3 regions of the Mesobacillus sp. LC4 genome follow, and region 1 is predicted to be linked to each of the others. Evidence: predicted binding sites of a transcription regulator. Region 1 holds the regulator's gene; each other region holds the start of a gene.

What was found. The regulator Rex, encoded in region 1, represses fermentation and respiration genes when NADH is low (regulators of the CRP and FNR family bind a similar motif). The targets are predictions, from matches to a motif close to TTGTGAAATATTTCACAA.
Region 2: the regulator Rex is predicted to act here: its motif matches at 1,789-1,806, upstream of AB5I83_RS14360 (nitrate/nitrite transporter).
Region 3: the regulator Rex is predicted to act here: its motif matches at 1,716-1,733, upstream of AB5I83_RS15280 (hemerythrin domain-containing protein).

The regions. Positions count from the first base shown of each region.
Region 1 covers NZ_JBGCUB010000014.1:4,970-10,770, reverse strand. The annotation lists gene groL (chaperonin GroEL) at 1-1,533, opposite strand, end outside; gene groES (co-chaperone GroES) at 1,590-1,874, opposite strand; gene AB5I83_RS22585 (GNAT family N-acetyltransferase) at 2,059-2,586, opposite strand; gene AB5I83_RS22580 (CPBP family intramembrane glutamic endopeptidase) at 2,833-3,564, shown strand; gene AB5I83_RS22575 (YdiK family protein) at 3,568-3,768, shown strand; gene AB5I83_RS22570 (redox-sensing transcriptional repressor Rex) at 3,794-4,459, opposite strand; gene moaC (cyclic pyranopterin monophosphate synthase MoaC) at 4,487-4,981, opposite strand; gene AB5I83_RS22560 (ABC-F family ATP-binding cassette domain-containing protein) at 5,160-5,801, shown strand, end outside.
Region 2 covers NZ_JBGCUB010000004.1:205,599-211,399, forward strand. The annotation lists gene AB5I83_RS14350 (TIGR04053 family radical SAM/SPASM domain-containing protein) at 1-509, shown strand, start outside; gene AB5I83_RS14355 (Crp/Fnr family transcriptional regulator) at 580-1,278, opposite strand; gene AB5I83_RS14360 (nitrate/nitrite transporter) at 1,888-3,387, shown strand; gene moaA (GTP 3',8-cyclase MoaA) at 3,688-4,704, shown strand; gene cls (cardiolipin synthase) at 4,855-5,801, shown strand, end outside.
Region 3 covers NZ_JBGCUB010000004.1:394,565-400,365, forward strand. The annotation lists gene AB5I83_RS15265 (FAD-dependent oxidoreductase) at 1-718, shown strand, start outside; gene AB5I83_RS15270 (ferredoxin family protein) at 718-1,002, shown strand; gene AB5I83_RS15275 (hypothetical protein) at 1,241-1,576, opposite strand; gene AB5I83_RS15280 (hemerythrin domain-containing protein) at 1,796-2,323, shown strand; gene AB5I83_RS15285 (hypothetical protein) at 2,372-2,566, opposite strand; gene AB5I83_RS15290 (MFS transporter) at 2,684-3,916, opposite strand; gene AB5I83_RS15295 (phosphotransferase enzyme family protein) at 4,061-5,053, shown strand; gene AB5I83_RS15300 (TPM domain-containing protein) at 5,380-5,801, opposite strand, start outside.

The sequences.
Region 1 (5,801 bases):
GAACATTGCAGATACGGATGCTGCGTTTTGAAGAGCAGAACGAGTAACCTTAGTTGGGTCAACGATACCAGCTTCAATCATGTTTACCCACTCGCCAGTTGCAGCGTTGAAGCCTGTGCCGACTTCTTCACGCTTCAGGCGCTCAACGATAACTGATCCTTCAAGGCCAGCGTTATGAGCGATTTGGCGAACTGGTTCTTCCATTGCGCGAAGGACGATGTTCACGCCAGTAGCTTCGTCGCCTTCTGCCTGGATTTCAGATACTTTGTTGTATACATTCAGAAGCGCTACACCACCGCCTGATACGATACCTTCTTCAACTGCAGCGCGAGTTGAGTTAAGAGCATCTTCAATGCGAAGCTTACGTTCTTTCAATTCTGTTTCAGTAGCAGCACCAACTTTGATGACTGCAACGCCGCCAGCTAGCTTAGCAAGACGCTCTTGCAGCTTTTCACGGTCAAATTCAGAAGTTGTTTCTTCCATTTGAACGCGGATCTGGTTCACGCGGCTTTCGATTGCAGCGCTGTCTCCAGCACCTTCAACGATTGTTGTGTTTTCTTTAGTAACCACAACTTTAGAAGCGCGTCCAAGAGATGTGATTGTAGCAGACTTAAGGTCGCGTCCAAGCTCTTCAGTGATCACTTCACCGCCAGTCAATGCAGCGATGTCTTCAAGCATAGCTTTACGGCGGTCACCGAAGCCAGGAGCTTTAACAGCTACTGCGTTGAATGTTCCGCGAAGCTTGTTGACTACCAATGTAGCAAGTGCCTCACCTTCAACATCTTCAGCAACAAGCAATAATGGCTTGCCTTGCTGTACAACCTGCTCAAGGACAGGAAGGATTTCCTGGATGCTGCCAATCTTCTTGTCAGTGATCAGGATATATGGATTTTCAAGAACTGCTTCCATCTTATCAGAATCAGTTACCATGTAAGGAGATGCATATCCGCGGTCGAACTGCATACCTTCAACAACATCCAATTCTGTCGTGAAGCCTTTAGATTCTTCGATTGTGATAACGCCGTCGTTGCCAACGCGCTCCATAGCTTCAGCAATCAATTGGCCAACTTCTTCGTCAGCAGCAGAGATTGCCGCAACTTGTGCGATAGAAGCTTTGCCTTCGATTGGCTTAGAGATAGCCTTAAGCTCTTCAACAGCTGTAATAACAGCCTTTTCCATACCTTTGCGGATGCCCATTGGGTTAGCGCCAGCAGTTACGTTCTTAAGACCTTCACGGATCATTGCTTGAGCAAGAACGGTTGCCGTAGTCGTACCGTCACCAGCAACGTCGTTCGTCTTGCTTGCTACTTCAGCAACAAGCTTAGCACCCATGTTTTCGAATGCGTCTTCAAGTTCGATTTCTTTTGCGATTGTTACACCATCGTTCGTGATAAGAGGTGAACCGAATTTCTTCTCAAGAACCACGTTGCGTCCTTTTGGTCCAAGAGTTACTTTTACTGCATTTGCAAGAGAATCTACCCCGCGAAGCATTGCGCGGCGTGCTTCTTCACTGAACTTAATTTCTTTTGCCATTGTAGAAAAACCTCCTCAGAATTTTTAATTTAACGTTCTGTTTATAATCGCAGTGATTATTCTACTACTGCTAAAATGTCATTTTCACGTAGGATCAGATACTCAGTTCCCTGGTACTTCACTTCTGTGCCTGCGTATTTTGAGAAGATAATGCGGTTTCCGACTTCAACTTCAAGAGCAACACGCTCGCCGTTTTCAAGGACACGGCCAGTTCCAACAGCTACGACTTTACCTTCTTGAGGTTTCTCTTTCGCTGTGTCGGGTAACACGATACCGCTTGCAGTTTTTTCTTCAGACTCAACAAGCTCGATAATAATGCGATCTCCTAGTGGCTTGATCAAGTGAAACAACCTCCTCAAATTATATGTAAATTATTTTTATTAGCACTCGCCTCAATAGAGTGCTAACACAATTTATATAATAATGAATCTCCATTTTTTTTGCAAGCGTGAAGCAAGATTTTTTCTTAAAAAATTATGATTCCCATGCCCTTGTCGAATCGTGGAAAATTCTCTGCTGACGGTCTTAACATTCTATTTGAAACAGGACATGCCTCCTCAAAGGACTGCCCTTATCCACTTTAGGATGTTGAAAAGTCTTGACAGGCTTCATGCCGATTTTTTTCATGACATTTATAGAAGGTCTGTTGATCTCAGCTGTGAAACTGACGACCTTGCTAAAGCCCAGTTCATTGAATCCATACTCCAGACAAGCCTTAGCCCCTTCCGTTGCATACCCATTTCCCCATGACTCTTTCTTGAGCCTCCAGCCAATTTCGATACACGGCGTAAAATCCGCTTCGAAAGTTGCCCTGTGAAATCCTATAAAACCTATATATTCTTTCGTCTCCTTGACTTCAACAGCATACAGCCCATAGCCGCAATCCTCCAACTCGGAGATAATGTTTTGATAAAATTGGTGCGTTTCTTCTTCTGATAAAGTATTGGCAAAATACTTCATGACCTCCTGGTCCGCATTCATATTTGCAAAGTGCTCCAGATCTTCTGCTGACCAGTCACGTAGCTTCAGCCTTGGCGTTTCCAAATAGATCATGTTTCCTCCGACCCTTTTCATAAAATTATTCACCTTATCCCGCAAGTGCTCTCCAAAATGATTAAAACCTGGTTCCACCGTTTTTTCTCCTGACCCTACAATTTGAACTTTCCAATCATTTATTAGTAGAATAAAGACAGTGTCTATCCAAACCAAAGCTGTCCTCGTATTTTATTTTACAGGTCGGCTTATTATTACGTAAAATTTCAGGACATACATTATCTGCATTGATAAGGAGTTTTTCTATTGAAAAAGGAATACTGGTACATCATTATCGCCTATATCGTCATGCAGCTTTCAAGCCTGATTGGCATCCCGATTGTCGCCTTCACCGGTGCTGCGATGGGAAAGAGCCTGGAGGAAATGGAGACCCTCTCGATTCCATACTGGCTTGTGATCAGCTTTTCACTGACACTAGTCATCGTGCTTTTGCTTTTAAGGAAAGAACGCAGATCTCATGCGGACTTACGTGATGCGTCCTCTCCAGCAAGCTCAGCCGCCTGGGCTTTCGCAGGTGTATTCCTCGCACTGTTCGCGCAATCAATCGCCGCCAATATCGAGAATATGCTTGGCATCGAAATGGGCTCTGAGAATACACAGGAAATCATTAAGCTGATTGAAATGTTCCCGGTTGTCATTTTGGTCAGTTCGATCATCGGCCCTATATTAGAGGAAATCGTCTTCCGTAAGATCATTTTCGGCAGCCTGCATAAGAAAATGAATTTCTTTTTCGCTGGATTGATCAGCTCTGTTATTTTTGCGCTTGCACATATGGAACCAGAGCATGTGATCTTGTACTCTGCAATGGGGTTCACTTTTGCTTTCCTTTATGTAAAAACAAAGCGGATCATCGTGCCAATCATCGCCCATGTTACAATGAATACAATGGTTGTCCTGCTTCAATCCGTATTTAGGGAAGACATTGAGAGAATGATAAAAGAAGCAGAGAAAATTCAAGGTTTTATTGGGGGATTCTAAGTTATGAAACAATCGCCTTTATTTTCAGGCATTGTCTACATCTTGTTAGGCAGCTTATTCACCTATTTCGCCATCCAGAATGTAAACGATTCAGGATGGGGATTCTTCAGCTACTTACTAGTGGCTCTTGCCACGTTCGACTTTGGTTCTGGCATCAGGATGATCCTTTTTCATTTCAAATTGAAGAATATACAGAAAAAGTAGCTCCTTCCTCTGAAGGAGCTACTTTTTATTCTGCCGATTCTGTTGGTTCGGTATCTGTCGGGTAATGCTTTAAGAAATAGATCAATGATTGCAATTCAACTGCCAAATCAATATGATGGATCCTGATCGATGAAGGCACATTCAGCCTCGCCGGCGTGAAGTTCAGGATTCCCTTGATATTTGCCTGCACCAATCGGTCTGTTATCGGCTGTGCGACAGCAGACGGGACTGTCAGAATTGCCACCTGGATGCCTTCCTCTACGACAACTTTGTCGAGATCATCCATATGGTACACTGCTACGTCACCAATCTTCGTGCCCACTTTACCTGGATCTACGTCAAAGGCAATCTCGATTTTCGTATTATTGTTCTTTGAAAAATTGTAGTTCAGAAACGCTGTTCCCAGATTACCGACTCCGATCAAGGCAACCTTCGTCAATTCATCCTGATCCAGTGTCTTTCGGAAAAAGGTCAGCAGGTAATTGACATTGTAGCCGTACCCCTTTTTACCCAAAGCTCCAAAGTAGGAAAAATCCCTGCGGATTGTCGCTGAATCCACTTTTACCGCTTCACTTAATTCCGCTGATGATACTCTTTGCTTACCTGAAGAATGCAAGTTCAATAAGAACCGGTAATACAGCGGCAAACGTTTTGCGGTTGCCTGCGGAATCTTCATAGCATCATTCGTCATTCTCCATCCTCCACCCTGTCCGTATTTCTATCTCAACTTTTCTTCTCTCTTGAAATCGCCGTTCTTACCACCGGTTTTTTCGACCAGATAGGTCTTTCCGATTACCATGCCCTTATCAACGGCCTTGCACATATCATAAACAGTCAGCGCACATGCTGAAGCTGCTGTTAACGCTTCCATTTCCACACCTGTATTCCCTTTTGTTTTTACAGCTGCGGCGATATTTAAAACATAGTCATTTCCATTTTGCTCCCAATCGAATGAAAGGTCAATCCCTGTCAGTGGAATCGGGTGGCACATCGGGATGATTTCAGACGTTTTTTTCGCCGCCATGATGCCTGCTACCTGCGCGACAGCCAGTACATCCCCTTTTTTCATTTTATTTTCAGTGATTCTCACATATATATCTTCATTCACGGTTATGCTTGAATGGGCGACTGCCGTACGGACCGTCTCCGGTTTTTCACTGACATCGACCATCTTTGCTCTGCCCTCTTCGTTAAAATGAGTAAATTCTGCCATATGTAAGCTCCTTTCTATCAAATGATACACTATTTTGTCAAACTTGTGTGTGAACTTTGTTTCAGTGTTCACAATACATAGTGAAATTTCAATACCATATAACCTATAGCAGTTCGCACATATTGCCGTGCCTATATTAATGGGTTACACTATCTCTAAGGCAATAGAGGTGAAAACAATGATTTTATTACAGGTTAATCAGCTATCAAAATATTTTGCTGCTGATCTTATTTTATCGAATATAAAGTTTGAAATACAGACCAACGACCGTGTTGCGCTTGTTGGAAGAAACGGAGCAGGAAAATCAACCCTGCTGAAGATCATTGCCGGGTATGAATCCCATGATGGCGGTGAAATCATCCGTCCTAAAGGGACGATGATTGGCTATCTCGCCCAGAATACCGGGCTGGAATCCGAGAAAAGCATCTGGGATGAAATGCTGGCCGTTTTTGACTATCTGCACAGCATGGAAAAAGAATTGCGCAGATTGGAAGAAAAGATGTCGGATCCTGACATTCTTTCTAACCAGACAGAATACGACAGGGTTTTAAAAGATTATGACCTGCTTCAGGTCCAGTTCAAGGAAAAAGGCGGCTACCAATATGAAGCCGATATTCGTTCCGTCCTTCACGGCCTTAACTTCCATTCTTTTGATTATTCCACAAAAATATCCACTTTAAGCGGAGGACAAAAAACTAGACTCGCATTGGCGAAACTTTTATTGACCCGTCCGGATATTTTGATTCTCGATGAACCGACGAACCATCTTGATATTGATACGCTATCGTGGCTTGAGCAGTATTTGCAGGGCTACAACGGG
Region 2 (5,801 bases), on a different contig from region 1:
AGGTCTTCACTTGGCTTTATGATTTAAGCAAAAGGGTCAAGTTTGACATTAAGACGACTGCGGCCCAGCATTATCGCCGTGTTGTCATCCAGCAAAAAATGCGGGAAGCGAAGGATCACACTGATGAAATCGATTATTTGACTGCGTTGACAAAAGAAGGATTGACTGGCTCAATCGACGGCCTTGGACGCGCCCCAAAAGGTGTCAACGATGGCAATGGTTTCGTGTTCATTTCCCATGTTGGGGATGTCTATCCGAGCGGACTGCTGCCTGTGAAAGCAGGAAATGTAAGGGAACAGCCGCTCGCAGAGATTTACAGGGAATCTCCGGTATTCAAGTCATTGAGGAATCCGGATGAATACAAAGGAAAATGCGGAGTGTGCGAATTCAGGCATGTTTGCGGAGGTTCACGTTCACGGGCATACGCAATGACAGGTGATTATCTGGAGAGCGAGCCATTCTGCGTGTACATTCCTAAAGCACTGCGAAAACAAAAACAGGAGAGCTGATGAGGCTCTCCTCCATGTACGATTGAAAAAGCGAGGGAAGCCATAAAGGCATTCACTCGCTTTTTTTCATTTAATCTATAGAACAAAATATTGCCGGGCAATTTTCGCAGCCAATTTCCTGGCGCAGAAAATTCACATCATGTACAAGGATTTTTCCTTTTTTAACCGAGATTATTCCTTCACGCTTCAGGTCGTTCAGGATGCGGTTTGTGCTCTCGCGTGAAGTTCCGCAGAAATTAGCCAGCTCCTGGTTGGTCAGCGGCAAGTCAATCAATATGCCGGTATCTTTTTGGACACCGTAGCTGTTGGTCATTCGAATCAAGGTGGAGAATAATGCTCCTTTTTTTCCGTTTAGCACCAGGTCGCGGAACTTAGTCTGAGTTTTGCGGAAATGGTCGCTCATCCACTTCATGAATTCAAAAGCGAGTGAAGGATTGTGGAAAATCTCTTTTTCAATTACATCTTTTCTGATTGCTGCGATTTTTGCATCTTCGAGAATAAGTGCACTCAAGAGATATTTAGGTGCATCGGTGAACAGAGTCAGTTCTCCGCAAATATCATTTTCCCCGCAGATTCTTAAGGCGAGCTCGCGGCCATCCTGGGTGACCTTGCTGATTTGGACCTTGCCGCCCAGAATCAAGTAAAGCTCCTCAGCCTCCATACCTTCCTGGAACAGGTATGAACCTTTTGGCACATGGATCGTCCGGTCGGCAAACTGGAGTAATTCTTTGATTTGAATTGAATGAGTTACTTTAGTTGTGTTTGGCATGGTCATCACCCTTTTTTTGATTTTAAAAAGCATAAACCTCAATTTGATAATTGTCTAGCTCCTGCGCCTAGACCCTCGAGACGTTTGTCTAGTTTCGCCTCCTAGAAACTTCGAAACTTCAACTCCGCCGGCAGAAGCAAAAAGCGCTTCTTTGTCGGAGTCTCCAGTTTCTGTGTTTCTGGGCAGTCGGCTACACATTTCGTTTTCGGGTCCGTCCAATGAAGTCAAAGAGCGACTTCAGTGGTCGGCCCTCCAACGCTAGTCGGGTCTGACCAAGGCGCATGCGCTTTTCGTTTTTTCCGTGGCAGATCTTTATTGACCCAATAATAACATCAGGATAGTGTTAACTAAATATTGATAAAGGAAAGTTCATAATCTCGTCACAATCTAAGACGGTTTTGTTCACATTTTAGAAACAATGTTTTTCTCTGTTTTCATTATATCGATAAAAGATGACGGGTGTTTCGCATGTTTAGAACCAACTGTGACAGTTTATTGAACAAAAAGATGATGTGAAGTTCGTCATATCCAATATTATTGATTTTTCTTACTATTTATCTAAGATAATGTCTGGGATTTTTAATAATCTGTAAACTAAAGGGGGAAATCATGAAACCACAGAACATTCAATTGTCACTTCAAACGTTGAGTCTTGTGGCCGGATTTATGGTCTGGGTTATTTTATCCGCATTAATGCCCTTTATTAAAGAGGATATCCAGCTGGATGCGAACCAGGTTGCAATGGCCACTGCCATTCCTGTTGTCCTCGGGTCTGTCCTGAGAATCCCAATTGGATTCTGGACGAACAAGTATGGAGCAAGGAAAATGTTTTTTACCAGCTTTGCCTTTCTTTTGTTCCCTGTGTATTTCATCAGTATGGCTGATTCCTTTATTGATTTGTTGATTGGAGGCCTGTTTGTGGGAATCGGGGGAGCGATCTTTTCTGTGGGTGTCACCTCACTACCGAAATATTATTCGAAGGAACGCCATGGTTTCGTTAATGGTATATATGGAGTAGGAAATCTGGGAACTGCGGTTACAACGTTTACAGCACCGGTTATAGCTGCTCAATTAGGGTGGCAGCCGACAGTCAAGCTATTCATAATTTTGTTAATCGCATTTGCAGTCCTTAACTTTTTCCTTGGTGACAAAAAAGAACCAAGAGTTGTGACTCCTATGGGTGAGCAAATCAAGAGTGTATATAAAAACCAGAAGCTATGGGCACTGAGCTTATTTTATTTCATTACTTTTGGTTCATTTGTGGCCTTCACGATTTACTTGCCCAATTTCCTTGTATCTCATTTCGAGCTTGATAAAGTAGATGCTGGACTAAGGACAGCAGGCTTCATCGCCCTCGCAACCTTTTTCAGGCCGATTGGCGGCTGGCTTGGTGATAAATTCAACTCTTTTGTCATACTGATGGGAGTGTTCGCTGGAATGACCAGTTCGGGCATCCTGCTCTCCTTCACACCATCGTTGACATTGTATACAGTTGGCTGTCTCGCAGTCGCGATCAGTGCTGGCATCGGGAATGGAACTGTCTTCAAGCTAGTCCCGCTTTATTTCTCCAAGCAAGCGGGAATCGTGAACGGAATTGTATCAGCGATGGGCGGTTTAGGAGGATTTTTCCCACCCCTTATGCTTGCATTCCTTTATAACCTTACCGGACATTACGCCATCGGTTTCATGGCCTTATCACAGGTGGCACTGGCAAGTTTGATTATCGTGATCTGGATGTACTATCAGGATAAATTAAGTCTTGCTAAAAATATCATCGACCACACGGCTGAGGGAATCATGATTACAGATGTAAAAGGAACGATCCAACAAGTAAATCCAGCATTCACGACTGTAACTGGCTACAATGCAGAAGAAGTCATTGGGAAAAACCCGCGTTTTCTACAATCCGGAAAACATGGGGAAGACTTTTACAGGGAGATGTGGAAAGTGATAGCGGAAAAGGGATCCTGGCAGGGGGAGATTTGGAATAAGAAGAAAAACGGATTGATTTATCCTGAACTCCTGACAATCAGCATGGTGAAAAATGAGGCAGGCGAACTCAAGAACTTTGTTGGCATGTTCAGTGAAATGACCATGGAAAAAAAATGAGCTTTTGAAAGACTGCGTCCATGATGCGGTCTTTTCTTGCTTTACCAGGAAATTTTGGGCTTATAACGCTGATAACACACGTAGACGCTTACATTTCCCAAAGATTTTTGACAACATCATGACATTTCTGCATAAAAACACTATCCAGGCAGTTTATATGTTGTAATATAGACATAAGGATGAAATCTACTATTCTAATAGAAGACTAAAAATGTTACTGTGAGAATATTAACAGTGAACAATCTATGTTGCTGTTACAATGTCAGTAATCATCACTTCTATAATTGGAGTTGACACATAATGGTGAAAAACATAATAAAAGATCAATTAAATAGACCGCTCCGCGATTTGCGTATTTCTGTTATAGATCGATGTAACTTCCGCTGTCAGTATTGTATGCCAGCTGAGATATTTGGCCCTGATTTTGTATTTCTTCCTAAAAGCGAGTTATTGTCTTATGAAGAAATTGAACGGGTAGCAAAGTTATTCATAGAGCTTGGGGTGGAAAAAATCAGGCTTACAGGCGGGGAGCCATTGATGCGCAAGGATTTGCCGATTCTTGTCAGGATGCTGAATGACATCGAAGGATTGAAAGATATCGCTTTGACCACCAATGGCGTAATGCTGCCTAAGCATGCGGAGGAGCTGTATGCTGCTGGCCTGAAGCGGGTCAATATCAGCTTGGACAGTCTTAAAGATGAATTGTTTGGCGAAATTAATGGACGGAATGTCGGCGTCGGACCTGTATTAAAAGGGATCGAGGCAGCGAAGAAAGCTGGCTTGGGCGTTAAGATCAATATGGTTGTCAAAAAGGGACTCAATGATACTGAGATTCTACCAATGGCCGACTTCTGCAAAAAATCAGGCTTGGAGCTTCGCTACATTGAATACATGGATGTGGGCAGCACCAACGGCTGGAAGATGGACGATGTCATCACCAAGAAACAGATTCATGACCTTATAAGCCAGCACTATGAATTGGAACCGGTTGATCCTGAGTATTTCGGTGAGGTCGCTAAGAAATACCGCTATAAAGGTACCGATATTAATGTCGGCTTCATTTCATCGGTATCAGAGTCATTCTGCTCAAGCTGCACAAGGTCACGTTTGTCAGCGAACGGCCAGATCTTCACTTGCCTGTTCAATGGAAATGGCCACGATATACGCGACTTCATGCGCGCTGGTGCCACAGATGATGAACTCCGCACCCGCATTACTGACGTTTGGAATCATAGAACAGACCGCTATTCGGATGAACGAACAGCTGAAACAGTTGCGAACAGAAAGAAAATCGAAATGTCCTATATTGGCGGCTAAGACTCCTTCGGGGGTCTTTTTTTTTTTTGAGAAAAGCTCTTATCGTAAACTTGTTTGCTTCCTGCTGCTGTATATTGGGGCATACTATGTTTCCAATCAAATGAATTTAGGGTATACATAAATCTACTATAAATTTGTTGGAGAATGCTGATGCTAAAGAGAAGACTTGAATTTTTATTTGTATTTATTTTAATGGTATGTTTTTATATTGTATTTTTCACCGGCTACAGCCAGGCAATCAAACTAACAGCCTTAACGACTTATGCGATGATTATCATGATCAGCATGTATTCATTGATGCTTGAGAACCGTTCGGCTCAGCACACTCTGATGTGGATGTATGTCATGATGCTGTTTCCTGTGGGTGGTTACTTCTTCTATTTGTTTTCAGGTCAGTTGTATATAAAAGGTTACTTGTATAAGAGTAAGCGTATGCGTGACCGGGAGCAATGGGAGAAACTGATGAGAAAGGAAGAGTCGAGGAACCTTTCTTTTTTAATAGAGAACCAGCAGTGCTTTGCACAATATGCGAAAAACGCAACTTTGACTCCGATTACAACTGCTTCCCGGGCAAAAGTCCTGAAAGATGGCGAAGAGACTTTTGCGGAAATTAAAATGAGGCTTCGTAAAGCTGAAAAATTCATTCATATGGAATATTATATCTTCAGATCAGACAGGCTTGGCAGGGAGATTATCGAAATCTTGATTGAAAAAGCGCGGCAGGGAGTCGAGGTGTTGTTTATCTTTGATGCCGCTGGCAGCATGAAAATTGCTGCAGCAGATTTAAAGGCCATGCAGGATGCAGGTATAAAAGCGACTCCATTTTCCCCGTTGAAGTATGGCTTCTTCAACCAGAAATTCAATTTCCGAAATCATAGGAAAATCGTCGTCATCGATGGAGAAATCGGTTTTGTCGGCGGTTTGAATGTCGGTGTCGAATACCTGGGTGAAGATGAAAAGATCGGATTCTGGCGGGACACACATATGATGCTGACTGGAGAAGCTGTCTATACCCTTCACAATGTGTTCCTGCTGGATTGGGAATATATTAGCGGTGAGGATGTATTGGAAGATCATCGTGCAGTGAAAAAAATCCA
Region 3 (5,801 bases), on a different contig from region 1:
AAAGGACAAAATCAATGAACGCTTCAATCTTGAAGGAAATCATGGAACGACAATTGAGATATTCGGTGATTCTACGCAAGGCAATCTTGGTACTGCCTTCCTTTATACAAACAAAGAAAGTTTGAACATCGGGGTAGGCACTACGCTCTCAAGCATGATCAAAGCCAAATTGAAGCCATATGAGCTGCTTGATTACCTGAAGAAACATCCAATGGTCCGTCCGTATCTGGAGGGAGGAGAATCGGCAGAATACTTGGCCCACTTGATTCCTGAAGGAGGATTCAATTCCGTGCCAAGGGTTGCGGGGAACGGTGTGCTTGTAGTAGGGGATGCCGCCCAGCTCGTCAATGCCATTCACCGTGAAGGGTCAAACATGGCGATGGCTTCAGGCCAAATGGCTGCAGAAGCGATTGTTGAAGCCAAAAAGGATGGCGACTTCAGCGAGAGCAGCTTGAATCGCTATAAAGAAGCGTTATTCGGAAGCTTCATCATTAAGGACCTTGAAAAATATAAGGATGCAGCACATACCTTTGAGACATACCCGCAGTATTTCAAGGAATATCTGCCGATGATGAACAAGGCAATGAGCAAGTTTTTCACTGTTGATGGAACACCAAAGAAAGAAAAACAAAAGGAAATCATGCGCAGCGTGACGGCTGAAAAAGGTACCTTTAAGGTTATGCAAGACATCTATCGTGCCTGGAAGGCGGTGAAATAATGTCAACGACAAACATCGAGGAAAAACAATTTCTTTTAAGGTTTAAGTGTGACACAAAATCGCATCTTACAGTTTTGGACCATGACGTCTGCATGACACAATGTCCTGACAAGCTTTGTACCGTTTTCTGTCCTGCTGAGGTGTACAAGTGGGAAGGGAAAAGGATGCAGGTAGGCTATGAGGGCTGCCATGAATGCGGTAGCTGCCGGATCGGATGCCCTTACCAGAATATAAAATGGGAATATCCAAAAGGCGGTCACGGCATTGTATTCAGGCTTGCTTAATAGTTAATTAGAAGAGACTGGCGGACAAATAATTCGCCAGTCTCTTTACTATTTTAAACAAGCAAAACAATGAGTACAAAGGTGTTGACAGTTAGTGGGAAAATGGTTTGAAAAAGTGATGGGATTTACTTTACAAGCTAATCGTACCAATTGTTTCTATATTCATCATATGTAAGTTAATTCACAAGTGGGTTCAAAAAAAGGTGTAGCTTTTTAAAAGAGGGGATGAAAGAGGGGGTTAACTGATTTTTTCTTGCTGGCGCATTGTGTGAAGCTGATCACTGAGGATTTCTTTTTCTATGTTCCTCGCTGCCTCCATAGCATCATCAAAGGTGTCAAACAGTGCTGATGCATAAACTGGCTTGCCGGCATCATATATTCCAGATGAATCTGATTTGTATATCGTTACATTCCAATCGAAGCATTCACTATCTTCTTTTTGGTGCCCTTGAAGCCCAACCAATAAATGGGTATGCAGCAGGTCAGACTGGGTGTCGATGAAAGCCTTCTTATCGCTAAGCCCTGCTTGAACAAGTGACTTTTGATAAAAATCGCGGTACAAAGTATTCTGCAAGGTAAAATCACTCCTTTTACTTTTAGCTATAACTTTATTATATGTAAGGATTTATAATATTTGAAGGATAATTGTTAAAATTTTTAGAAATTTTAACAAAGTGTCATTTTTCCTTCACAATTTCTTGAATAAATCCAAATTGTGATGCCTATCACAACCTCTAATACGATTGCTTCCTATAATTAAAATATAACTTATATTATAGGAGGCCGATTTAAGATGACAGGATGTTTGAGTGGTATTAACCAGGATTCGAGTTTTACATTAAGTGCTGGTCTTCAACAATTAAAAAATGAGCATCCGCCACTCTTGGAGATGCTTGCAAACCTTTTGGATCTTTCACAGAAAATCGAAGAAGGGGAGCAAATGGAAGAAAACTTCTCGAGGCTGAGGGAGATGGTCATTGAGTTCCTTGCGGAGCTGGAGCCGCATTCAGAGAGAGAGGAAGGCGTATTGTTTGAGATGATGGCAGCCTATATTGGAAGAGAAATGGGACCGATTGCCGTCATGGAATATGAGCATGATCAGGCAAAGCGCTTTATCGGGACCTTCCTTCATAATACAAAGGATGGCACCATTGGTTTTTCAAATGAGAAGATGATTGAAAATGCCCAGATGATAAAAAATGCAAATTACACCTTGGTGAGCCATTTTGCTAAAGAGGAAAGCATTCTTTTCCCGATGGCGGAGAATTTGTTCAGCGAGGAAGAAAAACAGGAATTGGCTGAACGCATTAAAGTAATATAAAGATTGAAAAGGGTGAAGCAGCCATTGCTTCACCCTTTTGAAATCTTTTTAAGCTTCAGTGATCGTTATTAGTTTAATGTCTTTTGTATCGAATCGATAAAAAACATCATCTTCATCAGTAAATTCAATCAACCCTTCTTGGTCTTTGGCATCCTGGATGGCTCCAGCAATGTCCTCCACCTCGATAGGTCGTGAAACGGAAAAATCTTTTTCAAAAAAATAATTGATCTTAAACTTAGACATGATAATCTCCCTTCATTAAATCCTCACTTTCTTTCTTTCCTTATCAGGGGCATGCCTAAACATAAAAGTGCAAATGGAAATAATTAATTCTATAAAGTAGGAATGATTCAACCATTCCTATCTGTGCCATTCAGCCAGTTTTTCATCTGAAGGAAGGAACATTGTCAGTAGTCCCAGCAGAGGTAGGAACCCGACACAGATGATCATCAATGGCAAGCCGATCAGGTCAGCAAGATAACCAAGACCGACAGAGCCAATAGCACCCATACCGAATGCAAGACCGACCGTCAGTCCCGCCATCGTGCCGATTTTACCTGGAACAAGCTCCTGTGCGTATACAACAGTAACCGAAAAGCTCGACATCAACATAAAGCCGCTTAGGGTAAGCAGGGCAAAAGCGATGCTGTACGGCATAAATGGAATGATGGCGGATAGAGGCGCAGTCGCAATCATCGAAAGGAATATAATGTTTTTCTTGCCAAAACGGTCAGCCAGCGGGCCACCGAAAAAAGTGCCGAACGCACCGGCAACAAGGAAGGCAAATAAGAATATTTGAGCCTCTTTAATCGATAGGCCATATTTGTCAATCGTATAGAATGCATAGAAATTCGTCATACCCGAGATATACCAGGAACGGGCGAAAATTAAAAATAAAATCAGGACAAGCGCCATTTTAATATTTTTTGAGATCTTTCTATTTACTTGTTTGTTAGCTTGATTGACTTTGGCTGCTATTTTTTCATAATCCAATTTCCGGCTGTACCAGGCGGCGATATATAAAAGCAGCCCAACTGCAATAGCTGCGACAATCGTAAACCATACTGCTCCAAATTGGCCGAGCGGTACAAGGATGAGCGCTGTGATCAAAGGGGCAAGGGCCTGTCCGGAATTGCCTCCAACCTGATAAATGGACTGCGCCAATCCCCGGCGAGGACCGGCAGCCATATAGGCTACCCGAGAACCTTCAGGATGGAATACAGCTGACCCAAGTCCGATGAATAAAACGGAAAGAATGACAAACTCAAAACTCGAAGCGAATGCAAGACCGAGAACACCGAACATTGTCGAGGTCAAACCAAGTGGCAAGGCATAAGGCATTGGCTTTTTGTCGGTTGCCATTCCTATCAGAGGCTGAAGGATGGAAGAAACGATATTCAAAGCAAAGGCGATCATTCCTAATTGAGTGAATGAAAGTCCCATCGATTTTTCAAGAATGGGGAACATCGCCGGGATGACGGATTGGATGGAGTCATTCAATAAATGTACTAACCCGATGATGAAGAGTATCTTATATGCAGTCTCATTTTGATTCTGCGGTTTAGCGCTAACTGCGGCAGCTGATTGGCTCATGATTTTCTCCTTCTAAAAATATTTCGGTTTCCTACATATCATTTTACAAAAAAAGTCACCAGATAAAAATAGCTTTTCTAGTGAAATATATGGTCTAATATAATTTAGAAAATACTGATTATTTGTTAAGGGGGAAGCAAAGTTATGGAAAAAGCTGTGAGCACCTTGATGAACCAAGAAATTTTAGGAGAATTCCTGAGGCGTTTCGGGCTTGAGGAGGAAGTGAAGAAACTTGGAGATTTCGAGAATTATGTTTATGAAACTTATAAAAATGGCCAGCCATATATCATGAGGCTCACCCACAGTTCCCACCGGAACATGGATGAGGTTTTATCCGAATTGGATTGGATGAGGCATTTGAAAAGTAATGGTCTGTCTGTACCCAAGGTTTTTCAATCGGAAGGCGGAAACTTTGCAGAAGAGATTAAGGCGGCCGATAATAGTTCATTTTATGGCTGCGTATACGCCAAAGCTAAAGGGAAGGCTGTCAGTGTGCGTTCCGATGAATTCAATGAAGCTTTGTTCAAAAAATGGGGAGAAACGACGGGAAAAATGCATCTTGCGACCAAATCCTATGAGCCGTCTAGAGGCATAAAAGAACGATCAAACTGGGATGATGACGATCTTCTGTCAATTGAAAAATATTATCCTGCCGAAGATGGGCAATTAGTAGAAAAGGCTAATGAAGTGATCGCCATGATTTCAAAACTGCCGAAAAATAAGGATAATTACGGTATCATCCATACTGATATTCACTCCGGGAATTTTTTTTATGATGGAGAACAGATTCATGTTTTCGATTTCGATGATGCAAGTTACCATTGGTTCGCTTCGGATATCGCGATTCCTCTGTACTATTCTATCCTTTATCGGATCCCTGCAAGCGAGGAAGCAGAGCGAAATCGTTTTGGCAATTTATTTCTGGATGCTTTTATCGAAGGATATCAAAAAGCTAATTCGCTGCCAGACGGCTGGGAGGAACAAGTCCCGTTATTCCTGATGCTTCGTGATATTGTACTGTACGCTGTTCTCCATAAAAAAATCGCCCCAGAGGATCGGGACGAAAAATTGAAGGGTATGATGGAAGAAATTGCAGAAAGAATCAGGAACAAACAGCCAATCGTGAAAATGGATTAACCGCTGTTATTATTCTTCTTATAGAAGGTATAAAGTAAAAAGGTGCCGCTAAAAAGAAGAGCTGTCAAAAGGAAGAAAAAAAAGATACCAATTTCATCGATTAGCCTACTTAAATAGGCAATAAGCGCAATGTCTGTGATTACCGATATAATCAGAAAGTAGCGGATATATTGTGGGTACATGAACTCTCACCATCTTTTATTTTCTATTATGTATGTTTATGGTATAAGTGATACAAAAACACCAGAGCAATAGGCTGCTGGTGTTTTTCCCTGAAAGCAAAAATATCGGATGTCCTGGCTAATCAAGGCGCTTGTGGTTTATTGTCACCACCCACGGCTTGCACCGCCTCCTCCTGATGAGCCGCCACCGCCACCTCGAGGTCCGCCACCACCTCCGCCTCTTGAAATGATTGATAACAGCAGGTAGGTTAAGGTCCCGCCGAAGAACATAAAATCGAGGACAATGACGCCGATTACGATGATGACGAGAAGCCATGAAGGTATAGGGAGGTCTTGCTGCTGCTGAACAGCATCTTGTGCACTTCCGAATTCATTTGTACCCGATACCTCGTTGGCAAGCGCCTGATACGTGTTCATGACAGCGATGTTAGGCTGGCCATTTTGAAGATGCGGAATCGCATACTCATCAAGGATACGACCTGCCTTGCCGTCAGGAATGATTCCTTCGAGTCCATATCCGACTTCAATCCTGATTTTTTTTTCCTGCAGGGCAATTACAAGCAGTA